3 regions of the Pseudomonas sp. 8(2025) genome follow, and region 3 is predicted to be linked to each of the others. Evidence: riboswitches for the same ligand, from Rfam matches in the RefSeq annotation. Region 3 holds a riboswitch; each other region holds the start of a gene.

Region 1 (10,390 bases), on a different contig from region 3:
GGATGCGCAGGGTGCTGTCGTACAGCGCCGGATCGCCCCAGGCCAGAAAAGCGCCGGTTTCACCGTCCGCCAGTTCCTGGTTGATCAGCCGCTCGAAGACCTGCTGCTTGTCGCGGTTCAGGGTCTGCACACTGGCCTGGTAGTCCACGTCGCCGCGCTCGCGCTCGGGGTTCTGCGCCTCGACGTAACGAAAGGGCCGCTCGGTGAGGTAGCGCTCGCACAGCTCGCGCCGCAGGTCGATCAGGGAATCCTTGCTCGGCCCCTTGTCCATGAGGAACACCACGTCGCTGCGGTTCAGCGCCTTGATCGCCTGGATCGTGATGTAGTCGGGGTTGCCGGCGCCGATGCCGATCACCAGGAGGGTTTTCATGGGCTTGCTCTCGCTGTTTTGCCAGCGGGCCAGTATGCGGCGCTTTGGCCTGATGAGAAATGCTTCTGTAGCCCTCTGGGGCGGCGGGCATCGGCGCGGCGAAAGGTGGCCTGGGGCCGTTGCATGTCCGGCTGGAGATGGCCAGGCAAGGCCCCCGGGGCCTTTGCGCAGCCTCGCGGGCTCGGCAGCGGCTACCGGGATGGCGTCGGGGGGCCGGGCAGGCGCAGGCGCCAGCGGCCGGCGTGGCTCAGGTCGAGCCGGGACAGGGGCTCGATGTCGATCTGGTTGAAGCTCGCCAGCGGCGCCTGCAGCACCTGCACCAGCACGGCGCGGATGACGAACGGATGGGTCACCGCCAGCCAGTGGCCCGGGCGCTGCGCCATGACCTCCAGCCATTGCGCCACGCGCTGGCACAACTGGGCCAGGGATTCGCCTCCCGGTGGCGCCAGCTGCGGGTCCTTGAGCCAGGCCTGCAGCGCCTCGGGTTCACGCTCTTGCAGTTCATCGATGCGCAGCCCCTGCCAGGCGCCGAAATCACAGTCGCGCAAGGCGTCCTGCACCTCATGCTCGGCGCTGAACAGCTGGGCGCTCTGGCGGGTACGCAGCTCGGGCCCGCACAACACCCGGATGCTGCGCTTGAAATCACCGGCGCGGCTCAGGGCCTGGGCTTGCCAGTCCAGCTCCAGGGGTTCGTCCCGGGGAAAACGCGCCAGCTTCTGGGCGGCGGTGCGGGCATGGCAGATCAGGGTCAGACGGGTGGCCTGCACGGTGTTTACTCTGGCGTTATCGATTGGCAAACCTACACGGGCCGGGCAGATGCAACATCTTTGCTGCAACCGCCTCCAAGGTTCATTGCAAAACAGCACGCAGGTGCCTGTCCGGTGCGGTCGCGCCACTGTATTCGGCCTGCTCGGCGTAAGCCAGACCCTGTTGCGATCGCTCCCCTACGTCCCGTACCGTGGCTTCCCGCCCCGCCAACAACAGATTCCCACCTGAAACCGCCCCATTTCAGGGCAATTTGATATCAGAGGAAAATTCACTAGACATGTAGCGTCTATTACATAAATATCCATTTCGCCATTTTATGAAATAAAAACGACATCACTTTCCAAGGCACCCCGATGCCCTCTCTCAGAGACCTGATCACCGACCCCGCCCTCGACCTCACGCCCTCCGAGCGCAAGGTCGTGCGGGCCCTGCTCGATCACTACCCGCGCAATGGGCTGGGGCCGATGTCACGCCTGGCGGAACACGCCGGGGTCAGCGATCCGACCATCGTGCGCCTGGTGAAGAAGCTCGGTTTCAGCGGCTACGGCGAATTCCAGGAAGCCCTGCTCAGTGACATGGATGACCGCCTGCGCTCCCCCAGCACCCTGCTGCGCCCGCGTTCGCAAGTGGCCCAGGGCGATACCTGGGGCCGCTACCTGGCCGACAGCCAGCGCGTACTGCAGGACACCCAGGCCCTGACCCAGCCCGAAGACATCCGCGTGCTCATGGACTGGCTGCTGGACAGCCGGCATTCGGTGTACTGCTTCGGCGGCCGCTTCAGCAGCTTCCTCGCCCTCTACCTGTTCAACCACCTGCGGCTGATGCGCCCGGGCTGTTTCTTCCTTGACGACAACGCCCAACTGCCGGACCGCCTGTTCGATGTCCAGCGCCAGGACCTGGTGCTGCTGTTCGACTACCGCCGCTACCAGTCCCAGGCCATGCGCGTGGCCAGTGCGGTCAAGGCACGCAACGCCCGGGTGGTGCTGTTCACCGATATCTATGCCTCGCCGCTGCGGGAGCTGGCGGACCTGGTCATCAGTGCACCGGTGGAATCCTTGTCGCCATTCGACACCCTGGTGCCGGCGCTGGCCCAGGTCGAGGCGCTGGTCGCCTGCCTGACCCCGCGCAGCCCTCATCTTGATCAACGCCTGGAGGGCATCGATGCCCTGCGGGCGGAATTTGCTACCCATGTGCTGGAGGAAAAATAAGGATGTTCAGCCTGCCCCACCGTTCGCCCCGGGACCTGCCCTTCGTCGTCGACCACACCGCCCTGCTGCTGGTGGACATGCAGCGGGCGTGGCTTGAACCGCAGTTCGATCCGCACCTGCAAGGGCCCGAGGGCGAGGCCTTTCTCAAGCGCGCACGAGAGCGCGTGATCCCCAACCAGCAACGGCTGCTGGCGGCGGTGCGCGAGGCGCGGCAGAACGTGCTGCACACCATTATCGAAAGCCTGACCGCCGATGGCCGTGACCGCTCCCTGGACCACAAGCTGTCGGACATGCACCTGCCCAAGGGCAGCCCCCAGGCGGCGATCATTGCCGAACTCGAACCGGTTGAAAACGAGATCGTGCTGCCCAAGACCTCCTCCGGGGTGTTCAACTCCACCAACATCGACTACGTGCTGCGCAACCTGGAAACCCGCCACCTGATCATCGCCGGGATCGTCACCGACCAGTGCGTGGACATGGCCGTGCGCGACGCCGCCGACCGCGGCTACCTGGTGACCCTGGTGGAAGATGCCTGCGCCACCTACGGCGATACCCGGCACCAGGCCTGCCTCAACGCAATCAAGGGCTACTGCTGGATCACCGACACCGACACCGTGCTCGGCCGCCTGCGGGAGATCCGCGGATGAGCCGGGGCCAGGGCATCGAGGCCCTGACCCCGGTGGCCATGACCAGCATCGTCACCACCGACCTGATCGGCGTCACCCGTGGCCGCTCCTTTCCCAGCGATGAGCTGGAGCGCTACAAGGTCGGCGGCTGCGGCTGGGTGCCGGCCAACAGCGCGCTGACGCCCCAGGACCTGATCGCCGAGGACAACCCCTGGGGCGCCTATGGCGACCTGCGGCTGATCCCCGACCTGGACAGCCGGGTCAGTGTCGGCGCCGGGCCGGATGCCAGCGCGGCGCCGCTGGATTTCATCCACGCCGACATCTGCGAGACCGACGGCACGCCCTGGGCGGCCTGCCCGCGCACCCTGCTGCGCAAGGAAATCGAGCGCTACCGCGAGCTGGGCATCCAGATCACCGCGGCCTTCGAGCATGAATTCAACCTCGACACCGGCACCGGCCAGCGCGAACACCTGGCCTTCTCCCTGGAAGCCCAGCGCCAGGGCGCGGCCTTCGGTGGCTGGCTGCTGGCGGCGTTGCGGGCCGCCGGCGCCGAACCGGAAATGTTCCTCCCCGAATACGGCAAGCAGCAGTACGAGATCACCTGCCGGCCGACCCAGGGCCTGGCCGCTGCCGACCGGGCGGTGAACGTGCGCGAGATCACCCGGGAAATCGCCCGGCAACTGGGGCACCGGGTCAGCTTCGCGCCCAAGACTGCCGACGACGCGGTGTGCAACGGGGTGCACCTGCACCTGAGCCTGCAAAACCTGGACGGCGAGCCACTGCTCTACGACCCCCACGCGGTGAGTGGCGACGACCTGTCGAGCCTGGGCCAGCACTGGGCCGCCGGGGTGCTCAGGCACCTGCCGGCGCTGTGCGCCTTCACCGCGCCGACGCCGATTTCCTACCAGCGCCTGCAGCCTCATCACTGGAGCGCCTCCTACGCCTGCCTGGGCCTGCGCAACCGCGAAGCCTCGCTGCGCATCTGCCCGACCCTGAGCCTGGGCGGCAAGCCGGTGGCGCCGCAGTACAACCTGGAATTCCGCGCCCTGGATGCCACCGCCTCGCCGCACCTGGCCATGGCGGTCATCCTGATGGCCGGGCGCCTGGGCCTCGAACAGCAACGGGTGCTCAATGCGGTGACCGACAAGGCCCCCTCGGACCTGAGCGCCGAGCAACGCCTGGCCAGTGGCATCGTGCCGCTGCCGGGCTCCCTGCCCCAGGCCCTGGAATGCCTGCGCGGCAACACTGAACTGCTGCAGTTCCTGCCCCAGGACCTGCTGGCCACCTACTTCGCCGTCAAACAAAAGGAAGTGTCCCTGACCGAGCACCTGACCGCTGCCCAACTCTGTGAGCACTATGGACACCTGTACTAAATCCGCCGAGCTGGGGTTCTACACCGAGCCGGCCTACCGCCTGATCCGTGAAGACTCCGAGCACCCGCTGATTCTGGTGTGCGAACACGCCAGCCACTACATTCCACCGGCCCTGCACGACCTGGGCCTGGACCCGCTGGCGGCCCGCGAACACATCGCCTGGGACCCGGGCGCCCTGGAACTGGCCCAAAGCCTGTCCCAGGCCCTGGGCGCGACCCTGATCGCGGCCAATTACTCGCGCCTGCTGATCGACCTCAACCGACCGCGCCACGCCCCCGACAGCATCCCGCTGCAAAGCGAGATCTATCAGGTGCCGGGCAACCAGCAGCTGGACGAGGCCACTCGCGAGTACCGCCGCCAGCAGCTGTTCACGCCGTTTCACCAGCGCCTGCAAAGGATCATCGACCGGCGCCTGGCCCAGGGCCGTGAAGTGCGGGTGGTGGGGATCCACAGCTTCACCCCGGTCTACTACGGGCAGCCGCGCGCGCTGGAAATCGGCGTGCTGTATGGCAGCGCCACCGACTACGCGGCGCGGATCCTCGAAGGGCTGTGGAGGCTGCCGATCAAGGTGGCGGGCAACCAGCCCTACGAGATCGATCCGTTGAGCGACATGACCGTGCCGGTGCACGGCGACGCCCGTGGCCTGGCGTCGGTATTGATCGAGGTGCGCAACGATCTGCTGCGTACCCCTGAAGCGGTGCAGCACTGGAGCGATACACTGGCGCCGCTGCTGTAGCCGCGGCGAGAGGAAGGTTTCACCGGCGCGCCCCGAAGGACTCACCCGGCGCGCCAAAACGCTGTTTGCAGGACCGGTACAACAACTAGAAAAACCGCTGTGGTGTGTCTTTAAACCCTGCCAGGTTCAAACACGAAAGCGCGGCCCGAGGTGTCAATGACGACCCGCAGGGCCCCGCCTTTACCCACTTACACAGGCTCAAGGAGAACGGCTTCATGGAGATTGAAGAATTCGGCTACAAACAGGAACTCAAGCGCGGGCTGAGCCTGCGTGACCTGGTGGTCTACGGGATGATTTTCATGATTCCCATCGCCCCGTTCGGGGTCTACGGCTACGTCAACCAGGAAGCCCCGGGCATGGTGCCCCTGGCCTACATCATCGGCATGGTGGCGATGGTCTTCACCGCCCTGAGCTACGGCGCCATGGCCCGCGCCTTTCCCATCGCCGGTTCGGTGTATTCCTACGCCCAGCGCGGCCTCAACCCCCATGTGGGCTTTCTTGCCGGCTGGCTGATGCTCCTGGACTACCTGCTGATCCCGCCGCTGCTCTACGTCTACGCGGCCATGGCGCTCAACCACCTGTACCCGGAAGTGCCCAAGGTCGGCTTCATCCTGGCGTTCCTGGTCAGCGCCACCTTCGTCAACCTGCGCGGCATCACCTTCACCGCGCGGATGAACATCCTGTTCCTGCTGGCGCAACTGGCGGTCCTGGGGATCTTCCTGTTCTACGCCTGGAATGCCCTGCACGGTGGCGCCGGCAACGGCCAACTGACCCTGGCGCCGCTGTACAACCCGGAGAACTTCCACTTCGGCATGCTGATGCAGGGCGTCTCGATTGCGGTGCTGTCGTTCCTCGGCTTCGATGCCATCTCCACGCTCGCCGAAGAGGTCAAGGGCGACCCGGGCCGCAGCGTCGGCCGCGCCGCGCTGATCACCCTGGTGGTGATGGGCGCGATCTTCGTGGTACAGACCTGGATCGCCACCGACCTGGCCGCCGGCATGGGCTTCAAGTCCGCCGACACCGCCTTCTATGAAATCGCCGAACTGGCCGCCGGCAGCTGGCTGGCGACCCTCACCGGAGTGGCCACGGCGCTGGCCTGGGGCGTGGCGGTGGCCATCACCTCGCAGGCCGCGGTATCGCGCCTGCTGTTCGGCATGGCCCGCGACGGCAAGCTGCCCAAGGTGCTGGCCAAGGTCCACCCCAAGCACAACACCCCGCACATCAGCATCTACCTGGTGGCGGTGCTGTCGCTGCTGATCTGCTACCTGTTCATCAACTCGGTGGACACCCTGACCTCCCTGGTCAACTTCGGCGCCCTGAGCGGCTTCATGCTGCTGCACATCACCGTGATCAATTTCTACTGGCGCCGGCAGAAGTCCGGCCAGGTGGTGCGCCACCTGATCTGCCCGGTGATCGGCTTCGTGATCGTCAGCGCCATCATGTACAACATGGGCGTGGATGCGCAGAAACTCGGCGCCATCTGGATCCTTGCCGGGCTGGTCTACCTGTTCCTGCTGAACAAGCTGGGCAGCGGTGCCGCCCTGCCCGACCCGCTCAAGCACTAGTTGCACCCGCGCGGCGCCCCAGGGCGTCGCGCCAACCCCGGCGCTGCCAGCAAGAGCGGCCCGGGGACTGGCCGCCGGATGCCGCGGCCATGGAACTGCGTGGTAACCGACAGTGATGTCTGGCCAGTGCCTGCCCCCCGGGGCAAGCGGCCCTTGATACAGGAGTACACCCATGCTGGCCTTGCGTCCGGTGGCGTTATCCGATCTGCCCCAACTGCGGCGCCTGGCCCGCGAACGCCTGCTGGGCGTGACCTCCCTGGTGGATGACGAAACCTGCCTGCGGGACAAGATCCTCGATTCCCAGGCCTCCTTCGCCAAGAGCGAGGCCAGCCAGGGCCCGGAGAACTATTTCCTGGTGCTCGAGGACCTCGACAGCGGCCAGTTGCGCGGCTGCTCGGACATCCTCGCCACTGCCGGTTTTGCCAGCCCGTTCTACAGCCTGCGCAACCGCCCGTTCATCAGCAGTTCCCGGGAGCTGAACATCCAGCACGGGGTGCCCACCCTGTCGCTGTGCCACGACCTCAGCGAACAGACCCTGCTGCGCAGCTTCCATGTCGACCCGCCGCTGGGCGGCACGCCACTGGCCCAGCTCACCTCCCGCGGGCGGTTGCTGTTCATCGCCGCCCACCCCCAGCGCTTCGCCGACAGCTGCATCAGCGAGATCGTCGGCTACAGCGACGCCAACGGCGAGTCGCCGTTCTGGCAAGCCGTGGGCCAGCACTTCTTCGACCTGCCCTATGTCGAGGCCGAGCGCCTGTGCGCCCTGCAGGGCCGCGGCTTTCTCGCCGAACTGATGCCCCAGTACCCGCTGTACATCCCGATGCTGGCGCAGGCGGCCCAGGACTGCATCGGCCAGGTTCACCCGGATGCCCGGGAGGCCTGCCAGATCCTGATCGACGAAGGCTTCGCGCCGACCCAGTACGTCGACCTGTTCGATGCCGGGCCGACACTTCAGGGGCGCAGCCACCAACTGCGCTCGATCGCCCAGAGCCGGGTCGCCACCAGTTACCCCAGCCCCCAGAGCGGCCAGGGCCAGCAGTGGTTGCTGAGCAACGAGCGGCTGCAGGGCTTTCGCGCCATAGTCGCGGCGCTGGACACCGCCCCGGGCGCTGAAATCGGCCTCGACCCGGCCATGTTCCAGGCCCTGCAACTGGCGCCGGGCGAGCCGGTACGGAGCGTTGCCTTATGAACCGGCCCCTGTTGCCCCCCTGCCCGGCGTCATTGCCAGGAGCCCGCCAATGATCGTCCGTCCGATCCGCGTCACCGATCTGCCGGCGGTCTTGAGCCTGCTCGAAGGCAGCTGTCGCGAACTGAACAACCTGTCCACCGACCCCGAGCGCCTGGCCCATCGGGTGCGCTGGGCGCAGCGAGCCTTCGCCAACCAGGTGGAGCGGGCCGATGCCGACTACCTGTTCGTCATGGAAGATGACGAGCAGCAGGTGATCGGGGTCTGCGGCCTGAGCGGCGCCATCGGCCTGCGCGAGCCCTGCTACAACTACCGGGTCGGCACCACCCACGGCAGCGCCCCGGTGCTGGGCATCGAAAAGCACATCCCGACCCTGTTCCTGTGCAACGAGATGACCGGGCAGTCGCTGCTGTGCTCGCTGTTCCTGCGCCGCGATCACCGCCAGGGCTACACCGGCCGCCTGCTGTCCACCGCGCGCCTGCTGTTTGTCGCCGAATTCCCCCGGCTGTTCGGCGACAAGCTGGTGGCCGAACTGCGCGGCCAGCTCGACAGCCAGGGCCGCTCGCCGTTCTGGGACAGCCTGGGGCGGCACTTCTTCAAGATGGGTTTCCAGCAGGCCAATCGCCTGTCCAGCCACGGCAGCAAATCCTTCATCGCCGAACTGATGCCGCGCCAGCCGCTGTACACCTGCCTGCTCAGCCCCCAGGCGCAGGCCGCCATCGGCCAGGCCCACGCCAGCACCGAACAGGCGGTGAGCATCCTGCGCGACGAAGGCTTCAGCCATCAGGGCTGCATCGACATCTTCGATGGCGGGCCGCTGATCGAGGCCGAGGTGGCGAAGATCCGCAGCGTGCGCGAAAGCCAGACCCTGCCCCTGCTGGTGGGCACTCCGGATGCACAGGCGCCGGTGTGGCTGATTCACAACCGGCGCCTGGAAAGCTGCCGCATCACCGCCGCCCCCGGGCGCCTGGTTTCGGGTTGCCTACTGGTGGACCGGCTGACCGCCAAGCGCCTGCAACTGCAGCCGGGCGACTCGGTACGGGCGGTGCCGCTGCTGGCCTGCGAGTCACGCACGGCCCTGCACGCACAGCGGCACCTGGCCCCGCAAAGCGCCCTGCTCCTGTAGCCGCTGCCGCAGGCTCGGGCCGCGTTCGAAAGAACGGCCCGCAGGGGCGCGAAATCTCAAGACCGCTGAGGTGCTCGACATGAGACTGCCAAGCAAGGCCCTGCGGGCCTTTGCGCAGCCTCGCGGGCTCGGCAGCGGCTACAGAGGCGTCAGGGCGATGAATCCGGTAACACCTGGCGGCAGGCGCAACGTTGACGAACGCCGGGGCGGATGTTCATATGCCGCCCAGTTTCAGGTGCCTCCTGCCGCCGTGCAGGAGGTGAAACGGGAAACCGGTGCGCCCCTTTTCGGGCAAGTCCGGTGCTGCCCCCGCAACGGTAAGCGAGTGCTGCATTCAACAGGCCACTGTACCCAAGGTATGGGAAGGCGAATGCCGCCAGACTCGCAAGCCCGGAGACCGGCCTGTGACGTCTGTTTGGCAATCCTGCGGTGGGCGGGCATGGGCCGGTATGGTCGCGTGCCCGTGGCCGATACCCTCTCCTGCGTGCTTCCCGAAGACACTTTCGAGAAGACCAACAATGACAACACCTGACGCTTTCCTTGCACGCGACTGGCGTGCACCTGGCCGCACCATGAGCGGCGCCCTGCTCGGCTGCCTGTTCAGCCCCCTGCTGCTGGCGGACGACAGCCCCCTGACGCTGGACCGGCAATTTGTTTCCGCCCCCTCGGTGGAGTCCACCACGGTGGCCGAAATGGCCCGGTACGGCAGCAAGGTGGAGATCATCGACCGCCAGCAGATCGAACGCGCCGGCCCCAGCAGCGACATCACCCGGGTCCTGCAGATGTACGTGCCGGGGCTGTATGTGGCGCCCAAGAATGGCCCCTTCGACTACGGCACCTATTCCCTGCTGGGCGGGCGCAACGACGACACCCTGATCCTGCTGGAAGGCGTGCGCCTGAACAACCGCCTGTACGGCGGCCTGTACCTGGATACCCTGCCGGCCAACGCCATCGAGCGCATCGAGGTGCTCAAGGGTGGCCAGAGCCTGCTGTTCGGTACACAAGCGGTGTCCGGGGTGATCAACATCGTCACCCGCAGCCCGCAGACCCGCGACGTCTCCGGCGAGGTCAACCTGGGCCTGGACAGTTTCATGGGCAGGAGCGGCGACGCCCGCACCGAGCAAATCCTCAGCAACGGCCTGGGCGAGCTGGGGCTGTTGGCCTATGTCAGCCACAACGTCTCCGATGGCTACCAGCCATTTCGCAACAGCGCCTACAACGCCAACACCCGGGACAAGAAACGCAGCTATGAAGTGACCACCTTCGGCGCCAAGGCGATCCAGGGCCTTGGCGACGCTTCGCGGCTGGAACTGTTCTACCAGTACAGCGACGCCAACCTGGATTTCGCCCGCCCGGTGAACAACCGGAAAACCACCAACGACCGCATCCAGCAGATCGCCACCGCGACCTTCGAGCAGCGCCTGGGCGAAGG
Region 2 (10,390 bases), on a different contig from region 3:
TGGCTGCCGGTGGCCCACACCGGGCGTACCCCCATCAGGGCCATGGCCTGGGCGATGTCGTCGCCACCGGTGCGCATGGTGGCGGTGCCCCAGACCGACAGGCCCAATTGCAGCAGGTGGTCGCCGTGATCCTGCAAGTGGCGTTCGAGGATCAGGTTGGCCGACTGGAAACCGATGCGCCAGGCGGTGGTGGTGGGCAGGTTGCGCACATCCACCGAGTAGAAGTTGCGCCCGGTGGGCAGCACGTCCAGGCGCCCGCGGCTTGGCGCGCCACTGGGGCCGGCAGGCACGAAACGCCCGTTCAGGGCGTCCAGCAGGCCGCGCATTTCCGCCGGGCCACAGGCGTCCAGACGCGGTGCGACCACCTCGCGCAGGCCGTCGATGATGCTCTGCACCGGCTCCCAGCCGGGCTCGTCCAGCTGTGGGACGGGCCCTTGCAGCGCCGCTTCGATCAACCCGGCGGCGTAGAGCTCCAGGCGCTCGCGAACGTCACCGGCGGTGCGCCACAGCGCCTCGCTCAACTGTTGCAGCACGGGCGGGCGGCGCCCGGTCCAGGGCTCGGCCAAGGCACAGTCCAGGGGGTCGAAGCCCAGGCCGAAAGCCTTGGCCAGGGCCCGCAGCAGGCTGGCATGGGCGCCCTTGCCGTCGCCCCGGGGAATGCGTAGCAGGGCCAACAGGGTGTCGATGCGCAAGCGCCCCTCGGGGGACTCGCCGAACAGGTGCAGGCCATCGCGGATCTGCGATTCCTTGAGGTCGCACAGGTAGGTGTCCAGGCGCGGCAGCCAGAGCGCGGCGTCGGCGTCGCTGTCGAGCTGTTCGCCCAGTTGCAGCTCGCGGTCGATATGGGTCTCGCGCACCAGCTTGAGGATGTCCCGCTGCAGCTCCCGGGCCCGGCGCGGGTCCAGCAACTGGGCTTCGTAGTATTCGTCCGCCAGCAGTTCCAGGTTGCGCAGCGGGCCATAGGTCTCGGCGCGGGTCAGGGGCGGCATCAGGTGATCGATGATCACCGCCTGGGTGCGGCGCTTGGCCTGGGCGCCCTCCCCCGGGTCGTTGACGATAAAGGGGTAGATGTTCGGCAACGGCCCCAGCAGCGCATCCGGCCAGCATTGCTCGGAAAGCCCCACGCCCTTGCCCGGTAGCCATTCCAGGTTGCCGTGCTTGCCGACATGGATCAGCGCGTGGGCGCCGTAGGCCTGGCGCAGCCAGAAGTAGAACGCCAGGTAGCCATGGGGCGGCACCAGGTCCGGGTCGTGGTAGACCGCGCTGGGGTCCACCTGGTAACCCCGGGCCGGCTGGATACCGACGAAGGTCAGGCCAAAGCGCAGGCCGGCGATCATCATCCGCCCGTTGCGGCACATCGGGTCCTGCTGCGGCGTGCCCCAGCGCGCCAGCACCGCTTGGCGGTTGGCTTCGGGCAGGGCCTGGAACAGCGTCAGGTAGTCGGCCATGGCCAGGCTTTGCTGGCAGGGGCGCTGGTCGAGGCTGTCCAGGTCGTTGCTCACCCCACCCAGCAACTGCTGGATCAACTCGGTGCCGCTGGCCGGCAGTTCGGCCGGCAGCGGATAGCCTTCGGCGTGCAGTGCCTTGAGGATGTTCAGCGCCGCCGCCGGGGTGTCCAGGCCCACGCCGTTGCCGATGCGCCCGTCCCGGGTCGGGTAGTTGGCCAGTACCAGGGCCACGCGTTTGTGGCCGTTGTCCAGGCGCCCCAGTTCGACCCAGCGCCGGGCCAGTTCGGCGACGAAATCCATGCGTTCGGGCTGGCCGCGATAGCAGACCACGTCCGACTGGCTGCGCTCGCTGCGCCAGGCCAGGTCCTTGAAGCTGATGGGCCGGCTGATGATGCGCCCGTCCAGTTCCGGCAAGGCGATGTGCATGGCCAGGTCCCGCGGCCCCAGGCCCTGCTCGCTGTCACGCCAGCCCGGTTCGTTGTCCTGGGCGCAGATCGCCTGGATCACCGGAATATTGCGGCGGAACGGCCGCAGGTGCGGGGCTTCGGGGCTGGACTGGGCAAAGCCGGTGGTATTGAGGATCACCCCGGCCGCGGTTTCATCCAGCCAGTCTTCCACCTGGCTCAGGCAGCCCGGTTCCTTGAGGCTGGCCACCGCTATCGGCAAGGGGTTGAGGCCCGCCGCCAGCAAGCGCTGGCAGAACAGGTCGATAAAGCCGGTGTTGGCCGCCTGCAGGTGGGAGCGGTAGAACAGCAGCGCCGCCACGGCTTGCCCCGGCTGCCAGTCGGCCTGCCAGTCACTGAGGGCAGCCTGGCTTTTGTGCGGGTGGTAGATCGCCGTGCGTGGCAGGGCCTGCGGTTCGCTCCAGGGGTAGTCGCGCCCCAACAGGCCGCTGGCCAGGCAGCGGTAGAAATTCAGCGCGTTGTCACGCCCGCCCTGGCGCAAAAACTGCCACAGGCGGTCGCGCTCGCCGGCAGCCACCGTGCTCAAGTCGCTGAGTTCCGGGTCCGGGCGGTCGTCCCCCGGCACCAGGATCAACTGCACCCCGCGCCTGGACAGCTCCACCAACTGCTCGACGCCGTAGCGCCAGTAGGCGATGCCACCGTGCAGGGAAATCAGGATGACCTTGGCGTGGCGCAGCACCTGGTCCACATACAGGTCCACCGAGGCGTGGTTCTGCACCTGCATCGGATTGGCCAGGCGAAAGCTGGGGTAGTCCTCGGGCAATTGCTCGGCGGCGTCCGCCAGCAGCGCCAGGCTGGAATCGCCGCTGCACAGGATCACCAGCTCGGCGGGGGTTTGTCCCAGGTCGGCAATGTTGTCATCCGACACGAAACCGCCGGGCTGGGTCCTGAGCAGGTGCATGGCTTAGACGCTGAGTGCGGCGCGCAGTTGCGCTTCGAGCTGGGCGGCGTCCAGTTCCTGGCCGATCAGCACCAGGCGCGTGGTACGGGCCTCGTCGGCGCCCCACTTGCGGTCGAAGTGCTTGTCGAAGCGCGTGCCCACGCCCTGGATCAGCAGGCGCATCGGCTTGTTGGGGATCGCGGCGAAACCCTTGACCCGCAGGATGCCGTGCTTGACCACCAGTTGGGTCAGGGCGTCCAGCAGCAGGCTTTCGTCGGCCTGGGGCAGCTCGATGGAGATGGAATCGAAGGCGTCGTGATCGTGGTCGTCGTGATCGTCATCGCCGTCATGGTGATGGTCGTGATGGCTGTGGCGGCCGTCGATGTGTTCCTCGGAACCGGCACCCAGGCCCAGCAGCACATCCAGGGGCAGGCGACCGCTGCTGGCTTCGATGACCTTGACCGCCGGCGGCAGCTCCTCGGCCACTTCCAGGCGCACCTTGGCCAGGTCTTCGGGGCTGATCAGGTCGGTCTTGTTGAGGATCACCAGGTCGGCGCTGGACAGCTGGTCGGCGAACAGCTCATGCAGCGGCGATTCGTGGTCCAGGTTGGGGTCGAGCTTGCGCTGGGCGTCCACTTGATCGGGGAAGGCGGCGAAGGTGCCGGCGGCCACGGCCGGGCTGTCGACCACGGTGATCACCGCATCGACGGTGCAGGCACTGCGGATTTCCGGCCACTGGAAGGCCTGGACCAGAGGCTTGGGCAGCGCCAGGCCGGAGGTCTCGATGAGGATGTGGTCCAGGTCGCCACGGCGCGCCACCAGTTCGCGCATCACCGGGAAGAACTCCTCCTGCACGGTACAGCACAGGCAACCGTTGGCCAGCTCGTAGACTCGGCCGCTGGCCTCTTCCTCGGTGCAGCCGATGGCGCATTGCTTGAGGATTTCGCCGTCGATGCCCAGCTCGCCGAATTCGTTGACGATCACCGCAATGCGCCGGCCCTGGGCGTTGTCCAGCATGTGCCGGAGCAAGGTGGTCTTACCCGAGCCAAGGAAGCCGGTGACGATGGTGACGGGAAGTTTGGCCAGTGTTTTCATCGGATGCCCTTTGGCAAAAGGAGGCGGGCAAACGGGACGAGAACCGCAACGCCGGGCGCGCGGAGATTTCGCCACCGGATCACCCCGCCCGGTTGTAGTGAGAATCTTGGATCGAGGCAGGTCTCCTGGCTGAGGGCTTGCCAGTCGTCGGACCGGCGATTGCTGCGCCTTCCCACCGGCGTCGTCGACGCCCATGCAGTGGCCTTGCAGCAATCGAACCCTTCACAGTTGCGGGGGCAGCCGCGGCATCGACCGCGTTCCCTTCTTAGCTTCGACCCGTGGCCGAAGAACCTCGAAAGCGCAAGGCTACGCAGAGCCAGGGGGACGGTCAATCGACAATGCGCCCGTAGCAGCCGGCTTGCCGGCGAAAGAGCCATTGAACCTTGCGCGAGCGCGGCGCACACCTGCGCAGCGGTCACGGCAATTGACGCCCCTGCCCCGCCCATGATCTCCTACACACCTTGTTACGGGTGCCCCTTACAGGGTGAAACGGGAAACCGGTGAATCACGTGCTTAACTAAAAAGCCGTGGCCAGTCCGGTGCTGCCCCCGCAACGGTAAGCGAGCGAAGTGTCAGATCCACTGTGCCAAGGCATGGGAAGGCGACACTTGCTGGCACGGCATGACACAGCCCTGCCCCTCGCAAGCCCGGAGACCGGCCCGCAACACTTACATAACAACCCGCGGTGGGCGGGCGCTGTTGCAAACCCTGCGTGGCCATCACGCGGGGTTTTCCTGCGCCTCTACCCCGCTGACACTCCAGAGGGAAGCGCCATGTCGATCATCAGCAGCACCAGCCACTCCGCCAGCACGACCTCCACCCTGAGCCAGCGCCTGGTGGCCGCCATCGGCGCCTCGATCCTCGGCGCGTGCCTGGTGTACTTCGCCGGCTTCTCCCACATCGAGGCGGTGCACAACGCGGCCCACGACACCCGCCACAGCGCCGCCTTCCCTTGCCATTGAGACCTGCCGACATGATCAAGCGTATCGCGCAAACCGCAGGTTTCACCGGCCTCTTGGCCGCCCTGCTGCTGACCCTGCTGCAAAGCTTCTGGGTCGCCCCGTTGATCCTGCAGGCGGAAACCTATGAAAAGGCCCCCGCGGCCGAAGTCCATGAGCACGTCGAAGGCGCCATGGCCGCCCACAGCCACGATGCCGAAGCCTGGGAGCCGGAAGACGGCTGGCAGCGCGTGCTGTCCACCACCGGAGGCAACCTGGTGGTGGCCGTGGGCTTCGCCCTGATGCTGGCCGGCCTCTACACCCTGCGCGCGCCGAACCGCACGTCCCAGGGCCTGCTCTGGGGCCTGGCCGGCTATGCCACCTTCTGCCTGGCGCCGACCCTGGGCCTGCCGCCGGAACTGCCGGGCACCGCCGCAGCCGACCTGGCACAGCGGCAGATCTGGTGGGTCGGCACCGCCGCCTCCACCGCTGTGGGCATTGCCCTGATCGTGTTCGCCCGCAACTGGCTGCTGAAGGTCCTGGGCGCGGCCATCATCGCCGTACCCCACGTGATCGGCGCGCCGCAGCCGGAAGTGCATTCGATGCTGGCCCCGGAAGAACTGGAAGCGCAATTCAAGATCGCCTCGCAGCTGACCAATGCGGCCTTCTGGCTGGCCCTCGGGCTGATCAGCGCCTGGTTGTTCCGGCGCAAGAGCGCGGGCCAGTACTCGGCATGATCGAAGTGAGCGCAGCGCCGACCCTGGTGGTCGGCCTGGGCTGCCAGAAAGGCTGCCCGGTGACCACGCTGCGCGCCTTGCTCGACCAGGTCCTGGCGGCGCACCAGTGGCAGGCCCGACAGGTCCTGGCCCTGGCCAGCATCGACCTCAAGCGCAACGAACCCGGCCTGCTGCAACTGGCGGAGCAACTGGAACTGCCGCTGACCTGTTTCAGCAGCGGCCAGCTCGCCCCCTTTGCCCTGCGCCTGAGCCACCGCTCGCAAATCGCCTTCGAACGTACCGGCTGCTACGGCGTGGCCGAAAGTGCCGCCCTGGCCCTGGCCGAACAGCTGTCACCCGGCCCGGCCACACTGCTTGTTCCCCGGCAGAAATACGCCCAGGCCACCCTGGCATTGGTCGCCGCCCGGTAGAATCCCCGATAATTCCCGCCTTCGATCATGAGCAATCTTCATCTGAAGCACGGCTCCCGACCTTTTTTCACAGGACACAGCCATGACTGTCTATTTCATCGGCGCCGGCCCCGGCGACCCGGAACTGATCACCGTCAAGGGCCAGCGCCTGATCCATCGTTGCCCGGTGATCATCTACGCCGGCTCCCTGGTCCCCCAGGCAGTGCTCGACGGGCACCGCGCGGAGCGGGTGATCAATAGCGCCGAACTGCACCTGGAGCAGATCATCGAGGCCATCAAGCAGGCCCATGCCCGGGGCCAGGACGTGGCCCGGGTGCATTCCGGCGACCCGAGCCTGTATGGCGCCATCGGCGAGCAGATCCGCTGCCTGCGGGAGCTGGGCATCCCCTTCGAGATCATCCCCGGGGTCACCGCCACCGCCGCCTGCGCTGCCCTGCTGGGGGCCGAACTGACCCTGCCGGACGTCTCCCAAAGCGTGATTCTTACCCGCTACGCGGACAAGACCGCGATGCCTGCCGGCGAGGATTTCGCCAGCCTGGCGGCCCACGGCGCCACCATGGCCATCCACCTGGGGGTCAATCACCTATCGAAGATCGTTGCCGAGTTGCTGCCCCACTACGGCGCAGACTGCCCGATTGCAGTGGTGCACCGCGCCACCTGGCCGGATCAGGACTGGGCCCTGGGAACCCTGGCGGACATCGTCGATCAGGTGGCGGCCAAGGGTTTTCGGCGCACGGCACTGATCCTGGTGGGCCGGGTGCTCGCCACGGATGCATTCAGCGAATCGTCGCTGTACCGCGCCGGGCACGCACACCTCTATCGCCCCTGACACACACCCTGTGTAGGAGCTGGCTTGCCAGCGAAGGCGATCTTGGCATCGTGCAAGGCTTGAGGGCCCATTCGCCGGCAAGCCGGCTCCTACGAGGTGGGAGTTCCTATGTTGCCGCGCTGGACGCTTTGTAGGAGCTGGCTTGGGGGCATAAAAAAACGGCGCTCACGGGGCGCCGTTTTTTCAAGTCGCAGCGAACGCCTTAGTAGTAGGCGTTTTCTTTCTGCGTGTGGTCGGTGACGTCACGTACGCCCTTGAGCTCCGGAATGCGCTCGAGCAGGGTGCGCTCGATGCCTTCCTTCAAGGTCACGTCGGCCTGGCCGCAGCCCTGGCAACCGCCGCCGAACTGCAACACAGCAATGCCGTCCTCGACCACGTCGATCAGGCTGACCTGGCCGCCGTGGCTGGCCAGCCCCGGGTTGATCTCGGTTTGCAGGTAGTAGTTGATGCGCTCGTTGACCGGGCTGTCGGCATTGACCATCGGCACCTTGGCGTTGGGCGCCTTGATGGTCAGCTGGCCGCCCATGCGGTCGGTGGCGTAGTCGACCACCGCATCATCGAGGAAACCTTCGCTGAAGGCGTCGATGTAGGCGGTGAAGCTTTTCAGGCCCAGGGCCTTGTCTTCGGGTTTCTCTTCGCCCGGCTTGCAATAGGCGATGCAGGTCTCGGCGTACTGAGTCCCTGGCTGGGTGATGAAGATGCGGATGCCAATCCCCGGGGTGTTCTGCTTGGATAGCAGATCAGCCAGATAATCGTGGGCGGCGTCGGTAATGGTTATGGCGCTCATGGTGGTTCCTCGCAGACGTGGGCGCAGTTTACGCCAATCCAAGCCGCTGACAAAGTCCTAGTATTTTTGTCGGGATAGACTTTGGTATAGAGCGTCCCCGGACCGCGCCAAGGCGCAGTCCGGGGACGATCACAGCTCTATGTCAGAGGTTTTCGTAACGGTTCATGTCCAGGACCCCGGCTTCCACCGGGTCGGTTTCCTGCAGGTAGCGGGTCTGGTCATGGAAGTACTGCCAGAACTGCGGATGGCTGCGGCGGATGCCCCAGCGCTCGACGATCTTCTCGAAGCTGGCGGCGTCCCGGGCCGCCTGCATGGCGTCGACGAACTCCGGCACTTGCCCGGCCGGTACGTTGAACATGAAGTTCGGATAGCTGCTGAGAATCCCCGGGAATATGGTCAGGGTGTCCAGCCCCGGCTGATAGCGCAGCGACTCGCCGAGCATGAAGGCCACGTTACTGTGGGCGCGGTTGCGCAGCATGCTGTAGAACTCGCGCTTACCGCTGGCGGTCTGGACACGCAGCAGGGTCGCTTCCGGCAACTGTTCGATGACCTTGAGGCCCGCCGCCGGGCGCGATGCCAGGCGGCTCAGGGCCTGCTCGGCATCCTGCAGCGCCGGGTCGATGTTCGGGCGTGAGCAGTAGGCGCTGTCACAGCGGTTGATCGGATCCGGCTTGGCGTTGAGGTCGCCATAGCGGGCCAGCAACTGGTTGGCGAAGTCCTTTTTCGGGTCCTTGAGGTCGAGCTTCAGCGCGCTGCGCTTGTCGTCGTCGATGGACTCGTAATCCAGCCACATCTTGAACTTGCCACTGTTCTGGTACCAATCGTCGAGGAAATCCTCGCGAGTGCCGGTGGGCATCAGGCGCAGGAAGTTCTGCTCCGCGCCATTGCGGATCAGGTCGAAGTACAACCGGGTCTGGGCCTGGTGGGAGACGTTGCCGAACACGTCGAAGTTCACCGCCAATTGATAGTAGGTGCGCTCCAGCAGCGGGTAGTCGAACAGCCACATCGTCTGTGGCACTTCGCCGATCAGGCCCTTGGTCACCGAGGCGCTGTCGAAGTGGCGGAAGATGCTCAGCAGCGCGTTGTCGTTGCCGGCCCACAGGGTCGACCAGCTGGGCGCCGGCGAATCGGCATAGGAATCGCGGCGCAGGGCCTCGTACTCGTTGCGCTTGTCGCGATAGGCCAGCCACAGGCTGAGCACGCTGCCGACGTCGTCGTTCTGCCCGGGCATGGCCAGCAACGGCGTGGCCTGGCCGCGATAGGCCGGGTCGGTGATGTACAGGTCATGTTCGGGGGCCTGGAACAGCGCCCAGAAGTTGTCGCGGATCACGTCGGTGGCGATCTGCCCGCGGCACACCGGGCCACGGATAAAGGTGCGCACGAAGTATTCGGCGTTATCCAGCATGAACTGGTAGCGGGCCTTGGCCGGAATCGCCTCGAAGGTCTCGAACGGGTTGGCCCGGCGCGCCGGCCCGTAGCCCGGCAGGGCCGTGACCTGCCAGTCGCCGCTGTAGAACAGGGTCTTGACTCGGGCCATCTTCGCCGCGCTCAGCGGGTAGGTGATATGGGTCTTGTGCACGATCACCCCTTGCACCGGCCACAGGCGGTAGTACACCTGGGTGCCCGGGTCGTCGTTGGGGCGACGGGTGTTGATCAGGTCGATGGGCTGGCCACTGGGGGTACGGGAACGCACCCACTGGAAGAAATGCCCCGGCTCTCCGCCTTCAAAATAGAGATGGGCGAGGAACAAGTGTTCGTAGAGCCAGCGCGCCACCAGGCTCTCCCGGGCGCCAGGGGCGTTGAGCAGGTTTTCCCACTGAGCCACTTGCAGGCTTTCCCGGGCACTGGGGGCCAGGCCTTGCTCGTCGATGGGCGCGCCCGAGGCCAGCCAGCGTTGCAGGGTCAGGTATTGCTGATCGGTCAGGCCGGTGACCGCCAGGGGCATGCCTTCCTTGGGGTGAGCCCCGGCATAGGCGTCGAACTCCGCCGGCTGCGGGCACATGTTCTCGCGGCTCAGGCCCAGGGCGATCTCGCTGGGCAACTTGGCGTTGGGTTGCAGCGGGGTGCGATGGCCCAGTTCCAGCATGCGCGCCATCAGCGCCGCCTGGCTGCCTTGGGCGTCAAGCACCGAATAGAAGCCCTTCTGCTGCCAGGCACGCTGGCCAGTGGCGTCATAGAACAGCCGCGTAGGCGCTTGGGCCTTGCTGCGCTCGCCGTCGTACACCGGAATCTTCGAAGCACCGCGGCTGGCCCCTTCACCACTGCCCAGGTTGAGCTGACAGGCGGAGTCGTAACAGGCATGACAGGCCACGCATTTCTCGGTAAAGATCGGCTGGATGTCGCGGGTATAGGAAATCGCCGGCGCCGGACCTTGTGCCAGGCACACTGAACTCAGAAGCAGCAGCGCGCTGCTGACGATAAAACGAAACGGCATGTCCCTGGTCCCGAAAGAAAAAAACGCCGCGATTCTACCGGTCTCACCCCTCGACCAACATGAACGATATTCATGCAAAAACCACGCATGCCGCAAAACCATGCAGGTTTGCTATGATCGCCGCCCTTCGTAATGGCCTTACTAGGTAGTTCTCATGTCCGATCGCAGTGCTCGCCTCCACGCCCTCCAGCAAGCCCTCAAAGAGCGCATTCTGATTCTCGATGGCGGCATGGGCACCATGATCCAGAGCTACAAGCTCGAAGAACATGACTACCGTGGCAAGCGCTTCGCCGACTGGCCCAGCGACGTCAAGGGCAACAACGACCTGTTGGTGCTGACCCGCCCGGACGTGATCGGCGCCATCGAAA
Region 3 (10,390 bases):
TTGGATAAGGTAGTCCTGCTCTTGCAGCGGTGGCACTGGAATGGACAGGTTTTTGAAAAAACTGAGCGGAATGCTCAGTTGGCTTTGCGTGCCTCTATTGGTGTTCAACGCTGCCTTCTGGACCCAAGGCTGCTGGATGAAGTGCAGCAAGAAAGCAGGGCGTATCTGCGGACCGGCGCGCAGGGCCAGGAAGTATTGAGCAAGGCCAAGTTCGGTGACCAGCCCCGAGACTATTGTCGCTTGCATGGCGTCTCGGCCACGGGTGGCGATCAACACATCCCCATTTTTGAACAGCACGCCCTGGCGGGAAGTCTCGCCATAGGCCTGAATGCTGGAGTTCAGGCTGGGACCCGTCAACTCGGTGATGAGTGACTTGGGAAAGAAGGTCACCGGGGTCTCTGGCTCCGGGCGCTGTATGCGCGGATTCAGCTCGCAAACGTCCAGTAGCCCGACTTCTTTCCAGGAGGGGGGCAGGGTCATTGCACCTCTCCGATCTCGTCTCGCAGCTGGCGCAGTTGTTCAATGACTTTGAGTTCCAACTGCTCTAGCTCATCGATCAACTGCAAGGCTGTGTTCTCACCGGCGGATTTGGGTTGTTCAATGACCTTGTACTCATCAATGTCCAGGCTCCAGTCCTTGGCCTCGATGCAGTCTGGGTCCAGCGAGTCGGGAAATAGAGCTTCGGAACCTCTTAACTTGCGACGTACAGGAACCAGCCATTGTTTGACTTGGGTGCTGCTGCGCTCGATTACGTTATGGAGGGACGTCCAATAAGGACCTTCTTCGGCACCGGCCTGGAAATATAGATCCCTTCCGCGCTCCCAGAGCTCTGCACTCAGTTGACGTCTTCGGAAATGCACGAAGGCATCGAACAAGTCATTGTCCGCGTCAGCGGGCAGCTCCTTGCGCTTGTGGTCCATCGAGAGCCCATCTTGAGTCACCTCGTAAAACCAGACAGCGTCGGTTTGTGGTGGTGCAACGTGTGGCGAGGCCGGCGCTTGATGGTCGGTTACCTTGCGCACCACCAGTATCGCCGCCTTGATCCCGGTGTAAGGATTGAAAATCGCTCCCGGCAACAGAATCACGGCTTCCACTGAATGCCTGGAAAGCAGTTCGCGCCGCAGGTCGATCTGGGCTTGCGAACGGCCAACCAACAGGTTCTGAGGAATGATCAGCGCCGCGCTGCCGCCAACCTGCAACAGGTTCAAGGCGCGCCAGACAAACAGCAGCTCAACCTTATCGGAACGGTTGCCCTGATCATCCCGGGCATAGAAGGGCAGGTAGTTTGCGCCAGCAGCTTCCTGCGGGTCGATCCGGCCGCCAAATGGCAGGTCGCTCAGGACAAAGTCGTAACTCTCTTTCAGCCAGCGGCCCGCAGCCCCTTGAGAGTCACCGGTGACCAGGCTGTTACCTTGCATGCATTGTGGCGACTCGATGTCATGCAGCAGGAGATTGACCCAGCCAATCCGGGCCAGGGTATGGCTGAGGTCGATGCCCACCAGGGAATGGCCGTTATGGATCTGTTTTTTGGTAGCGGCCGACAACCTGGCATGCCTGGATAGCATGTATTGCTGAGCGCTAACCATAAAACCGCCCGTGCCGGCAGCAGGGTCGATGATCCGTTGCCCGGGCAGGGGGGCCAGCAGGGCCACCATGAATCGGGTTATATGTCGCGCGGTGACAAGAGGACCGATGTTGCTGCTGGTCGAGCCTTGGGTAAACAGATACTCGAACACTTCCCCGGGTGAAAACCCTTCCTGGCGCTTCTGCCCGGGGTAGGGAAACAGCTCGTCAATGGCGTGCACCAAGCCCGTGAGAGCCTGGCTTTTGCTCGGGTCGAGCTGAAAGTAGGCGTCACTCAGCATGCCATTCAGGCCCAGACGCTTGACCAGGGATGGATAGTTGCCGATTCGCATTTCCAGGCTGCGCAGCCACGGAAAAATCTGGTCATTCAAGTAAGTGCCAGGGTCTCGATGCATCAGCAATTTCTTCCAGAACGAGTGATGCTTGTTCGGGGGGTGGACCTCATCAGGCATGAGCACTTGAAAGACCGACGGCAGTCCCTCTTCATCGTCCGCAGAGGCAATGTCATCCAGGCGTTTGAGAAATATCAGGCAGGCAATCTGTTCAAGCGTCACGTAGGGCGAGGAGGCCAATCCAGCACCGGAAACCAGGTCCCAGAGCGAAGCAACTTTGTTCTTGATCTCAAGAGGCAGCATCGTAGTCCTTTGCGATAGGGGCTGCTGTGCAGCGAAACGGCGGCAAGTATAAGTGGGCAATGCAATGAGCTGCCGGCAGTCATGGGTGTTTCGAACCAGGCACCGGGCAGTCTATGTCCCTTTTTCGACCTGGAACAGTTGCAGCAAGCCTTGCAGGGTGCTGTCGACGAAGCGCTGGTCGGTGGTGCCGGCGGGAAAAATCAGGACGCGATGGATCACCAGCGACGCCAGGCCGTGGGTATAGGACCAGCCGGCGAGGGCGGCTCGGCGAACCTCGGGTTGCTCCATGTCCAGCTCTAGGACTTCGGCGACGATCCGCCGCAGTTCGCTGAAAGCCTGGTCACGAGCGCCATGCAGTTCAAGGGGCATCTGGCCGTCGGCAAACTCGGGGCCGAACATCAGCTGGTACAGCGCCGGGTTGGCGCGGGCGAAGCTGAAATAGGCCAGGCAGGCGTTGCGCAATGCCTGCAAGCCGTTCTGGGAGCCGTGCGTGGGCAGCTCTTGGGCCAGCTCGCGAAAGCCTTGAGCCGCCAGGTGACCGATGAGCTCCGCGCGATTGGCGTAGTGGTGGTAGGCCGCCGTGGCGCTGACCCCGACCCGTTCGGAAACCGCCCGCAGCGACAGCTTTGTCGGACCCACTTGCTCAAGCATGTGTCGGGCCGCTTTGAGCAACTGTGGTGCCAGATTGCCCACGTGGTAGGCGTCCCGCGACCGCGGGGAGTGCTTGGTCATGTCAGGAGGGCCCCGAATGGCTTCGACTGGAAGGCGGAAAAACGCCGGAATCCTATCATGGGCAACAATCTTGACGATGCTAAGATTGGCTCGTAGCCTGGGCACCACTACAACAAGACAACCCCAGGATCAATCCCATGTCCGAACTCAAGCTTCAGCCTCAGGCCCACGCATCCTTGCAACGCTGGCACGCCATGGTCGCCGAGCAAGACCTGCGTGACTTGCCCGAACTGCTGGACCCCAAGGTGGTGTTTCGCTCGCCCATGGCTCATACCGCCTACCCGGGAGCCCAGGTCGTGGCGACCATCCTTGGCACGGTGCTCAATGTCTTCGAGGCATTCGCCTATCACCGTGAGCTGGCCACCGCCGATGGCCTGAACGTGGTGCTGGAGTTCAGTGCTCGAGTCGGCGACAAACAGGTCAAGGGCATCGACATGATCCGCTTTGACGAGGGCGGCAAGATTGTCGAGTTCGAAGTCATGGTGCGCCCCATGAGCGGATTGCAGGCCCTGGGAGAGGAAATGGGCAAGCGTTTGTCCAGCTATCTTGCTGCCAGCAAGGGCGCGCTGCCGGCGCCCTGATACTGCGGGTTATTCGAGTGTTTCACCGGCGTCCGGGGTCAGCCATGTCTCCAGCACCCGCCGGTCCAGCTCTTCCCAGTCGGCCATGCCCAGGACCCGGGTGGTGTTCAGGCCACGCAGGTAGCCACGCAATTGATAGGCGGCGATCCGCAGGCTTTGCGGGTCGGCGCTGCTGTCACCCAGCACCTGTTCGTACTCCACCAGGTAGTCCGCCACCCGCTCACGGAATTCCGGGAGGACGGCGTCGCGAATCAAGTCAAAGGTGCGCATGGGGAATTCCTTTTTTTAGTTGTAGTCGGGCTGCCAGGCAGTCTGCCCGGGGGGCAACTATCGGTTCAAGTAATAGTGACAATCAAGCAACGCAAGTTCTGCTTTGGGCGCCAACCATGGACAATCGCCCCCGACCCAAAACCATGACCGCAACGGCAGCGCCCGTGACGCTGAACCGTTGCGCACCGAACCAGGCTGTACATTTTCAGGACTTACCGATGCGCCCTCTATTTGCTCCCGCCATGACCCTGGCCACCTTGCTGCTGGCCGGTTGCGCCACCGCGCCCAACGACCCGACCCTGGTCATGCAGACCCGGAAAACCCCGGCCGAATATGCCGAGTGCGTGGTGCCCAAGCTGCAAGGCAACGCCCAGAGCCCGACGGTTTCCCAGACCCAGCGCGGTTTTCGCATTGTCGTTGCCAGCAAGGTGGCGGCAGACAACGTACTGGAAGCCTACAAGGCGCCCAATGGCGGCAAGGTGTTCCTCTACGAGCGGCACTTGCTGGCCTCCAGCTTCGCCCCGTCGAGCTTCGAACGCGCGGCCCAGGAATGCCTGTAGCCAGCCGTGTTAAACCGCCTCTTTCAGTAACTTCTCGATCTGCGCCAGCTCCCAGGTACTGAGCAGGCTCACCGGGTCGGTGCCGAAGCGTTGCCGCGTATCGAGCTGCCAGACATCGCCTTCGGCGCTGCGGCAGCTCTGGCAGTGATGCAGATGCCGGCCATCGAAATCCAGCAGCAACTGCCAACCCTCGATATCCACCTGCACCTGGCCAGCGCCCGAATGGCTGGCGCTGGGCCGTAGGGGGTAAACGCCAAGGGCGGCATCGCGCAGGCGCTGGCAGACATCTCGGGCATTCAGGCAGGGCATGGGGCTCTCGCGGGCAGTGCAGGGACAAAGGCGCTCAGCATATCCATCGACTGCGTGGGTGCAAGTGCCGATTGGTCGCTGTCCGACGCTGGCCCGGGCCAGTGGCTGGCGAACTCACTGCACGCCTGAAATGGCGCCGCAAAGCCCTGGGCCTTGCGGCAACCCCTTGATCAGAAGCTGTAGTCGGCGGTGACGAACAACGAGCGCGGTTCACCCATCAGCCATTGCTGGCCGCTGTTCTGTTGCGCCGCGGCATAACGCCGGTCCAGCAGGTTGTTCACCTGCAGGCCCAGGCGCACATCGGGCAGGGCCTGCCAGCCGAGGTTGGCATCCAGCACCGTGTAGCCGGGTACATCGACGCTATTGGCGGTGTTGGCATAACGCGCATCGACGTAGCGCAGGCCCATGCCGGCTTCCAGGCTCGGGGCCAGGGCCTTGTTCAGCCACAGGTTGGCGGTGCGTCGCGGCACGTTGGTAGGGCGATTGCCGGCCCGGGACACCGCTTTGCCAGAGACCACCTCATCGAAGTCATCGTACTCGGCGCGCACCACCGAGGCGTTGGCCGAGACTTGCCAGCCGTGATCCAGGGCCAGCTCCAGCGAGGCTTCCAGGCCGTCGGCGGATTGCTGGCCGACCTGCTGCGCCAGGCGGGTCACCGGATCGGTGGTCAAGAGCTTTTTCTTGACGATGTGGTAGGCCGCCAGGGTCCATTCGCCACGGCCGTTCCAGAACTGCTGCTTGAGCCCGAACTCGGTCTGCTTGGCTTCGGTCAGGTCCATCTGCAACTGGCTCGGGTTGAGGCTGATCAGGTTGCTGACCCCGTCTTCACTGGTGGAGTACTGGCCGTACAGCGACAGTTGATCGGTGACCGCGAACACCAGGCCGGCGCGCCAGTTGCCGCCGGTGAGGCTGCGATCGGTGCGGGTGCCGGCGCGCAGATCACTGCGATCGATATGGTTCTGGTCGCGGCGGATGCCGGTCACCAGCGACCAGCGCTCCGACAGTTGCAGGCGGTTTTCCGCAAACAGGGCGAAAGTGCGGGTGCTGCTGTCGGTCTGGGGCGAGAAGGGCGAGCGGCTCTGGAAGTAGCCCGGTGCCGGGTTCCACGGGTCGATGTAGTCGCTACCGATATCCTTGTAGGGCGAGTTGTTGGCCACGCCGAAGCGAATCCTGTTGTACTCCAGGCCGATCACGGTCCTGCTGTCCAGGCCGAACAGCGAGTGGTTGAAGGTGAAGCTCTGGCGATCGCCGATCTGCTCCTGATCGTGCTTGATCTCCAGGTAGTCGCCGCGCAGCAACTGCTCCCGGGAGCTGACCCAGTTGTAGGCTTCGGCGTTGCGCCAGTGGCGGCGGCTCTTGATGTAGTAGAGCTGGTTGTTGGCGCTGAGGTTGTCGCTCAGGGTCCAGTCGGTGTTGAGCCGGGTCCATTCGTCGTTGTAGCGCTGCACGGCGTTGCGCAGGTTGTAGTTCTTGTCCCGCAGGCTGTCGCGGTATTGGCCGGCAATCAGCGGCGTGCCGAAATAGCTGGCGGGTTCGCTTTCACCGCGTTCATGGGCCAGGGTGAAACCGAGGTCGTCGGTGGCTTGCCAGCGTAACGCCGCGCTGAGTGCCAGGCTGCGTGACTGGCCCTGGTCGACCCAGCCATTGCTCTGTTGCTGGTTCAGGGTCAGGCGGTAGCTCAGGGTATCGGTCAGCGAGCCGCCGCTGTCCAGGCCCAGTTGCTGGCGATCATGGGAGCCATAGCCCAGGCGCAGGTGGTTGTGGATCTCACCGTCGAAGGGCTTCTTGGCAATCACGTTGATCACCGCGCCGGTGGCGCCTTCCCCGTACAGCACCGAGGCCGGGCCGCGGATCACGTCGATGCGCTCGACCATCCACGGGTCCACCGGGAAGGTCTGGCTGCCGGCGCCGGTGTACAGGCGCGCGCCGTCGAACAGGGTCATCACCGAGGAGTGCCCGGTAAAGCCGCGGGCCGACAGTGCGGTATTGCCGTTGCCCGGGGTGGCGATGCTGGTGATGCCGGGGGAGCGGGTAACGGCATCCTGCACCGTGAGGTTGTTGCGGTTGCTGATGGCGTCGTTGCCCAGGCTGCTGGTGCTGGCCGGAGTCTCCAGGGCCGTGAGGTTCAGCCGCGAGCCGGCGGGCAGGGGCGTGTCCAGAGAGGTTTGCGGGGCGCTGGAGACTCCGTTCACTTGGGTCTCGGGCAAGACCAGGGAGGTTTTCTGTTCAGCCAAGGCCAGCGCCGGGTAGGCCATGCAAGGCAGGAGGGTGAAACACAGCGAGGGGCTCGCCAGGTGTTGCAGCAAGGAGGTGCGGGACATGCGATTCCTACTACTTGTAAGGAATGAATGAATCCCGGAGGGAACAACGCATAGGGAATCGCGGGCAGCCGCGCCCACGAAAACCGGACTGCGCCCGCCCACCGCGGGGTTGTCAAACGAAGTTGCAGGCCGGTCTCCGGGCTTGCGAGGGTCATGAGGCATTCACCTTCCCATGCCTTGGCACAGTGGTCTGTCGAATGCTTCGCTCGCTTACCGTTGCGGGGGCAGCGCCGGACTGATCATCGAAATGACGCACCGGCTTCCCGTTTAACCCCATGCACGGCGGCATGGGACACCTGAAACTGGCGCGCATATGAGCACTGCCGAGCCCTTGCGTCAATGGCATGTGGCCAGCTACGGCGGCGGTTTCAGCGCTTTATGTTGGGAAAGTCAATATATTGACCTATTTTTCCTGGCGCTTAAATAATCGACAAATATCGACGCATTATTGACGATTTTGCTTTTCTGACCCAGTATGTCGGCGCTGAGCGATTGATTATCTTGAGTTTTTTTTTGACGCCAAAGCTCTGAACTCTGCTCCGAAAAAAGGCGAAACAGCCTATGGGGCAGAGCAGCCAAACAAAACATGATGGCCAGGATGGCAAGTAGCCAGGGCTGATCCGTTGGCTGTGCTAGCTTCAGACGGCGTAGCCGCGGTTTTTCTCTTTGGAATGATCTATGTCTGCCGAACGGATACTGGTTACTGGGGGCGCTGGTTTTATCGGTTCTCACCTCGTGGATGCACTGCTGGCCAAGGGTTATGCGGTGCGGGTTCTGGACGACCTTTCCACGGGCAAGGTCGGCAATCTGCCCATGGGCGATGCTGGCCTGGAACTGCTGGTGGGGGATGCCGCCGATGCGGCACTCCTGGCGGATGCCGTTCAGGGCTGCGATGCCGTGGTGCATCTGGCTGCTGTGGCGTCGGTCCAGGCTTCGGTCGAAGACCCGGTGGCCACCCACCAGAGCAATTTCATCGCCACCCTGCGCCTGTGCGAGGCGATGACCGCGGCCGGTATCCGCCGCGTGGTGTTCGCCTCCAGTGCTGCGGTCTATGGCAATAACGGCGAGGGCACGCCGATTGCCGAAGACACCCCTAAATCTCCCCTCACGCCCTACGCGGCGGACAAGCTCGCCAGCGAGTACTACCTGGACTTCTACCGCCGCCAGCATGGGCTGGAACCGGTGATCCTGCGCTTTTTCAATATCTTCGGCCCGCGCCAGGACCCTTCATCGCCGTATTCCGGGGTGATCAGCATTTTCAGCGAGCGGGCCAAGGCCGGGCGGCCCATCACCCTGTTCGGCGATGGCGGGCAGACCCGCGACTTCGTCTATGTCGCGGACCTGGTGAAGATCCTGGTGCAGGGCCTGGAATGCCCCGCGCCGGCAGCCGATGCCACCAATGTCGGGCTCGGCGGGGTGACCACCCTCAACGATCTGATTGGCGCCCTGCAGCAGATCAGCGGCAAGCCGCTGCAGGTGAGCCACGGCGCGACCCGCTCCGGGGATATCCGCCATTCCAAGGCCGACAACCGCCGCTTGCGCGAGCGCTTCGACCTGGGCACGCCCAGCAGCCTGGCCGAGGGCCTGGAACGGCTTTACCGCAGCCTTTAGTTCGTTGCCTTAGGGGCGCGCCATGGCGGCTGCCCTAGAGCCTGATGTTGTGCAGATTGATCTACTGAAGAGTGAGTTATGGATATCGAGTTTCGCAGGGGGCATGTCTGCAAAGTGGTTCGACGCCTGTTTACCGCATTGGCCTTGTGTGCCACCAACACCCTGGTGCAGGCCGCGCCCGCGGCGCCCGCCAGTGTCGGGTTCTGGTACGCCGAGCAGCCACCCTTGCAGGAGCTGGCGCAGTTCGAATGGGCAGTGGTCGAGCCCGGCCATATGGCCAGCGCCGATGTCGCCACCTTGCGCAAGCTCGGCAGCCAGCCGTTCGCCTACCTGTCGGTAGGGGAGTTCGACGGCAACCGCGCTGCCCTGGCCAAGCAGGCCCTGGCCCAGGGCGCGAGCCCCGTGCGCAACAAGGCCTGGGATAGCCAGGTGATGGACATCGCCACCCCGGCCTGGCGCGAACACCTGTTCAAGCGTGCCAAGGCGCTGCAGGACCAGGGCTACGCCGGCCTGTTCCTGGACACCCTGGACAGTTTCCAGTTGCTCCCCGAGGCCGATCGCGAACCGCAACGCAAGGCCCTGGCCTCGTTCCTGCGGGAACTGCACAGCCGGCTGCCCAACCTCAAGCTGTTCTTCAACCGGGGCTTCGAGGTACTGGGCGAGCTCGATGGCGTCGCCTCGGCCGTGGCGGTGGAATCCATCCACGCCGGCTGGGATGCCTCGGCCAAGCGTTACCGCCCGGTTTCCGAAGCCGACCGCACCTGGCTTGAAGGCGAACTCAAGCCGCTGCGCGCACGCAACATCCCGCTGGTGGCCATCGATTACCTGCCGGCCAACCGTCGGGAAGAGGCACGCAAGCTGGTCCGGCAATTGAGCCAGGAAGGCTTTATACCGGTGGTCACCACCCCGGACCTCAACGCCCTGAGCATGAGCACCGTGGAAGTCCAGCCGCGGCGCATCGCCATGCTCTATGACCCGCGCGAAGGGGAACTCTACGATCACGCCGGGCACCGCATGCTCGGTGGCCTGCTGGAATACCTGGGTTACCGGGTGGACTACTTCCCGGTGGACGACAGCCTGCCTGCCTACAGCTTCGCCGGCCTTTACGCCGGGGTGGTGCTGTGGATGACCAGCGGCCCGCCCGAGGACAGCCGTGCCTTCTATAGCTGGGTCGGCCAGCGCCTGGATGAGCAGGTGCCCCTGGCGATCATGGCCGGCCTGCCGATCGAGGACCGGGCGCTGCTCAAGCGCCTGGGGCTGAACCTGGCGGCGCCGGGGGCTCGCGATGCCCTGCATGTGCTGAGCCAGGACAAGAGCCTGATCGGCGCCTTCGAGGCCCCGGTGGTGGCGCGCAGCCGTGAACTGACCCGCGTGAGCCTGCTGCCCGACGGGCCGAAACCAGCCCTGGTGCTGGGCGATGACAAGGGCGGCAAGTACGTCCCGGTGGCCACCGCCGCCTGGGGCGGCATGGCCCTGGCCCCCTATGTGGTGGAGGCCAATGTGGAGCGCAGCCGCTGGATCCTCGACCCGTTCGCCTTTATCCAGAAGGCCCTGCGCCTGCCGTCCCAGCCACGACCGGACACCACCACCGAGAACGGTCGGCGGATCGCCACGGTGCATATCGACGGTGACGGTTTCCCGTCCCATGCCGAAGTGCGTGGCACCCCGTATTCCGGGCGCCAGGTGCTGGACGACTACATTCGTCCCAACCCGTTCCTGACCTCGGTCTCGATCATCGAAGGCGAAGTCGGGCCCAAGGGCATGTCGCCGTTCCTGGCGCGGGAGCT

What was found. Region 3 has a riboswitch for cobalamin ahead of ACUXVH_RS10725 (TonB-dependent receptor). Riboswitches for the same ligand answer to the same signal wherever they lie in the genome.
Region 1: it holds a riboswitch for cobalamin, as region 3 does, so the genes downstream of both, ACUXVH_RS27085 (TonB-dependent receptor plug domain-containing protein) here and ACUXVH_RS10725 (TonB-dependent receptor) in region 3, are expected to answer to the same signal.
Region 2: it holds a riboswitch for cobalamin, as region 3 does, so the genes downstream of both, cobW (cobalamin biosynthesis protein CobW) here and ACUXVH_RS10725 (TonB-dependent receptor) in region 3, are expected to answer to the same signal.

The regions. Positions count from the first base shown of each region.
Region 1 is NZ_JBQOIE010000018.1:48,589-58,978, forward strand. It holds gene cobF (precorrin-6A synthase (deacetylating)) at 1-370, opposite strand, end outside; gene ACUXVH_RS27045 (histidine phosphatase family protein) at 562-1,137, opposite strand; gene ACUXVH_RS27050 (MurR/RpiR family transcriptional regulator) at 1,492-2,346, shown strand; gene ACUXVH_RS27055 (isochorismatase family cysteine hydrolase) at 2,349-2,993, shown strand; gene ACUXVH_RS27060 (glutamine synthetase family protein) at 2,990-4,345, shown strand; gene ACUXVH_RS27065 (N-formylglutamate amidohydrolase) at 4,329-5,081, shown strand; gene ACUXVH_RS27070 (APC family permease) at 5,297-6,646, shown strand; gene ACUXVH_RS27075 (arginine N-succinyltransferase) at 6,819-7,835, shown strand; gene ACUXVH_RS27080 (arginine N-succinyltransferase) at 7,885-8,958, shown strand; cobalamin riboswitch at 9,175-9,378, shown strand; gene ACUXVH_RS27085 (TonB-dependent receptor plug domain-containing protein) at 9,531-10,390, shown strand, end outside.
Region 2 is NZ_JBQOIE010000017.1:24,116-34,505, reverse strand. It holds gene cobN (cobaltochelatase subunit CobN) at 1-2,813, opposite strand, end outside; gene cobW (cobalamin biosynthesis protein CobW) at 2,817-3,887, opposite strand; cobalamin riboswitch at 3,986-4,197, opposite strand; cobalamin riboswitch at 4,339-4,564, shown strand; gene ACUXVH_RS26405 (CbtB domain-containing protein) at 4,661-4,849, shown strand; gene ACUXVH_RS26400 (CbtA family protein) at 4,861-5,562, shown strand; gene ACUXVH_RS26395 (cobalamin biosynthesis protein) at 5,559-5,972, shown strand; gene cobM (precorrin-4 C(11)-methyltransferase) at 6,055-6,801, shown strand; gene nfuA (Fe-S biogenesis protein NfuA) at 7,004-7,588, opposite strand; gene ACUXVH_RS26380 (fatty acid cis/trans isomerase) at 7,731-10,022, opposite strand; gene metH (methionine synthase) at 10,177-10,390, shown strand, end outside.
Region 3 is NZ_JBQOIE010000004.1:239,449-249,838, reverse strand. It holds gene ACUXVH_RS10760 (restriction endonuclease subunit S) at 1-480, opposite strand, end outside; gene ACUXVH_RS10755 (class I SAM-dependent DNA methyltransferase) at 477-2,219, opposite strand; gene ACUXVH_RS10750 (TetR/AcrR family transcriptional regulator) at 2,331-2,951, opposite strand; gene ACUXVH_RS10745 (nuclear transport factor 2 family protein) at 3,089-3,532, shown strand; gene ACUXVH_RS10740 (hypothetical protein) at 3,542-3,802, opposite strand; gene ACUXVH_RS10735 (lipoprotein) at 4,021-4,362, shown strand; gene ACUXVH_RS10730 (DUF7693 family protein) at 4,372-4,671, opposite strand; gene ACUXVH_RS10725 (TonB-dependent receptor) at 4,842-6,992, opposite strand; cobalamin riboswitch at 7,103-7,307, opposite strand; gene ACUXVH_RS10720 (NAD-dependent epimerase/dehydratase family protein) at 7,671-8,603, shown strand; gene ACUXVH_RS10715 (bifunctional glycoside hydrolase 114/ polysaccharide deacetylase family protein) at 8,682-10,390, shown strand, end outside.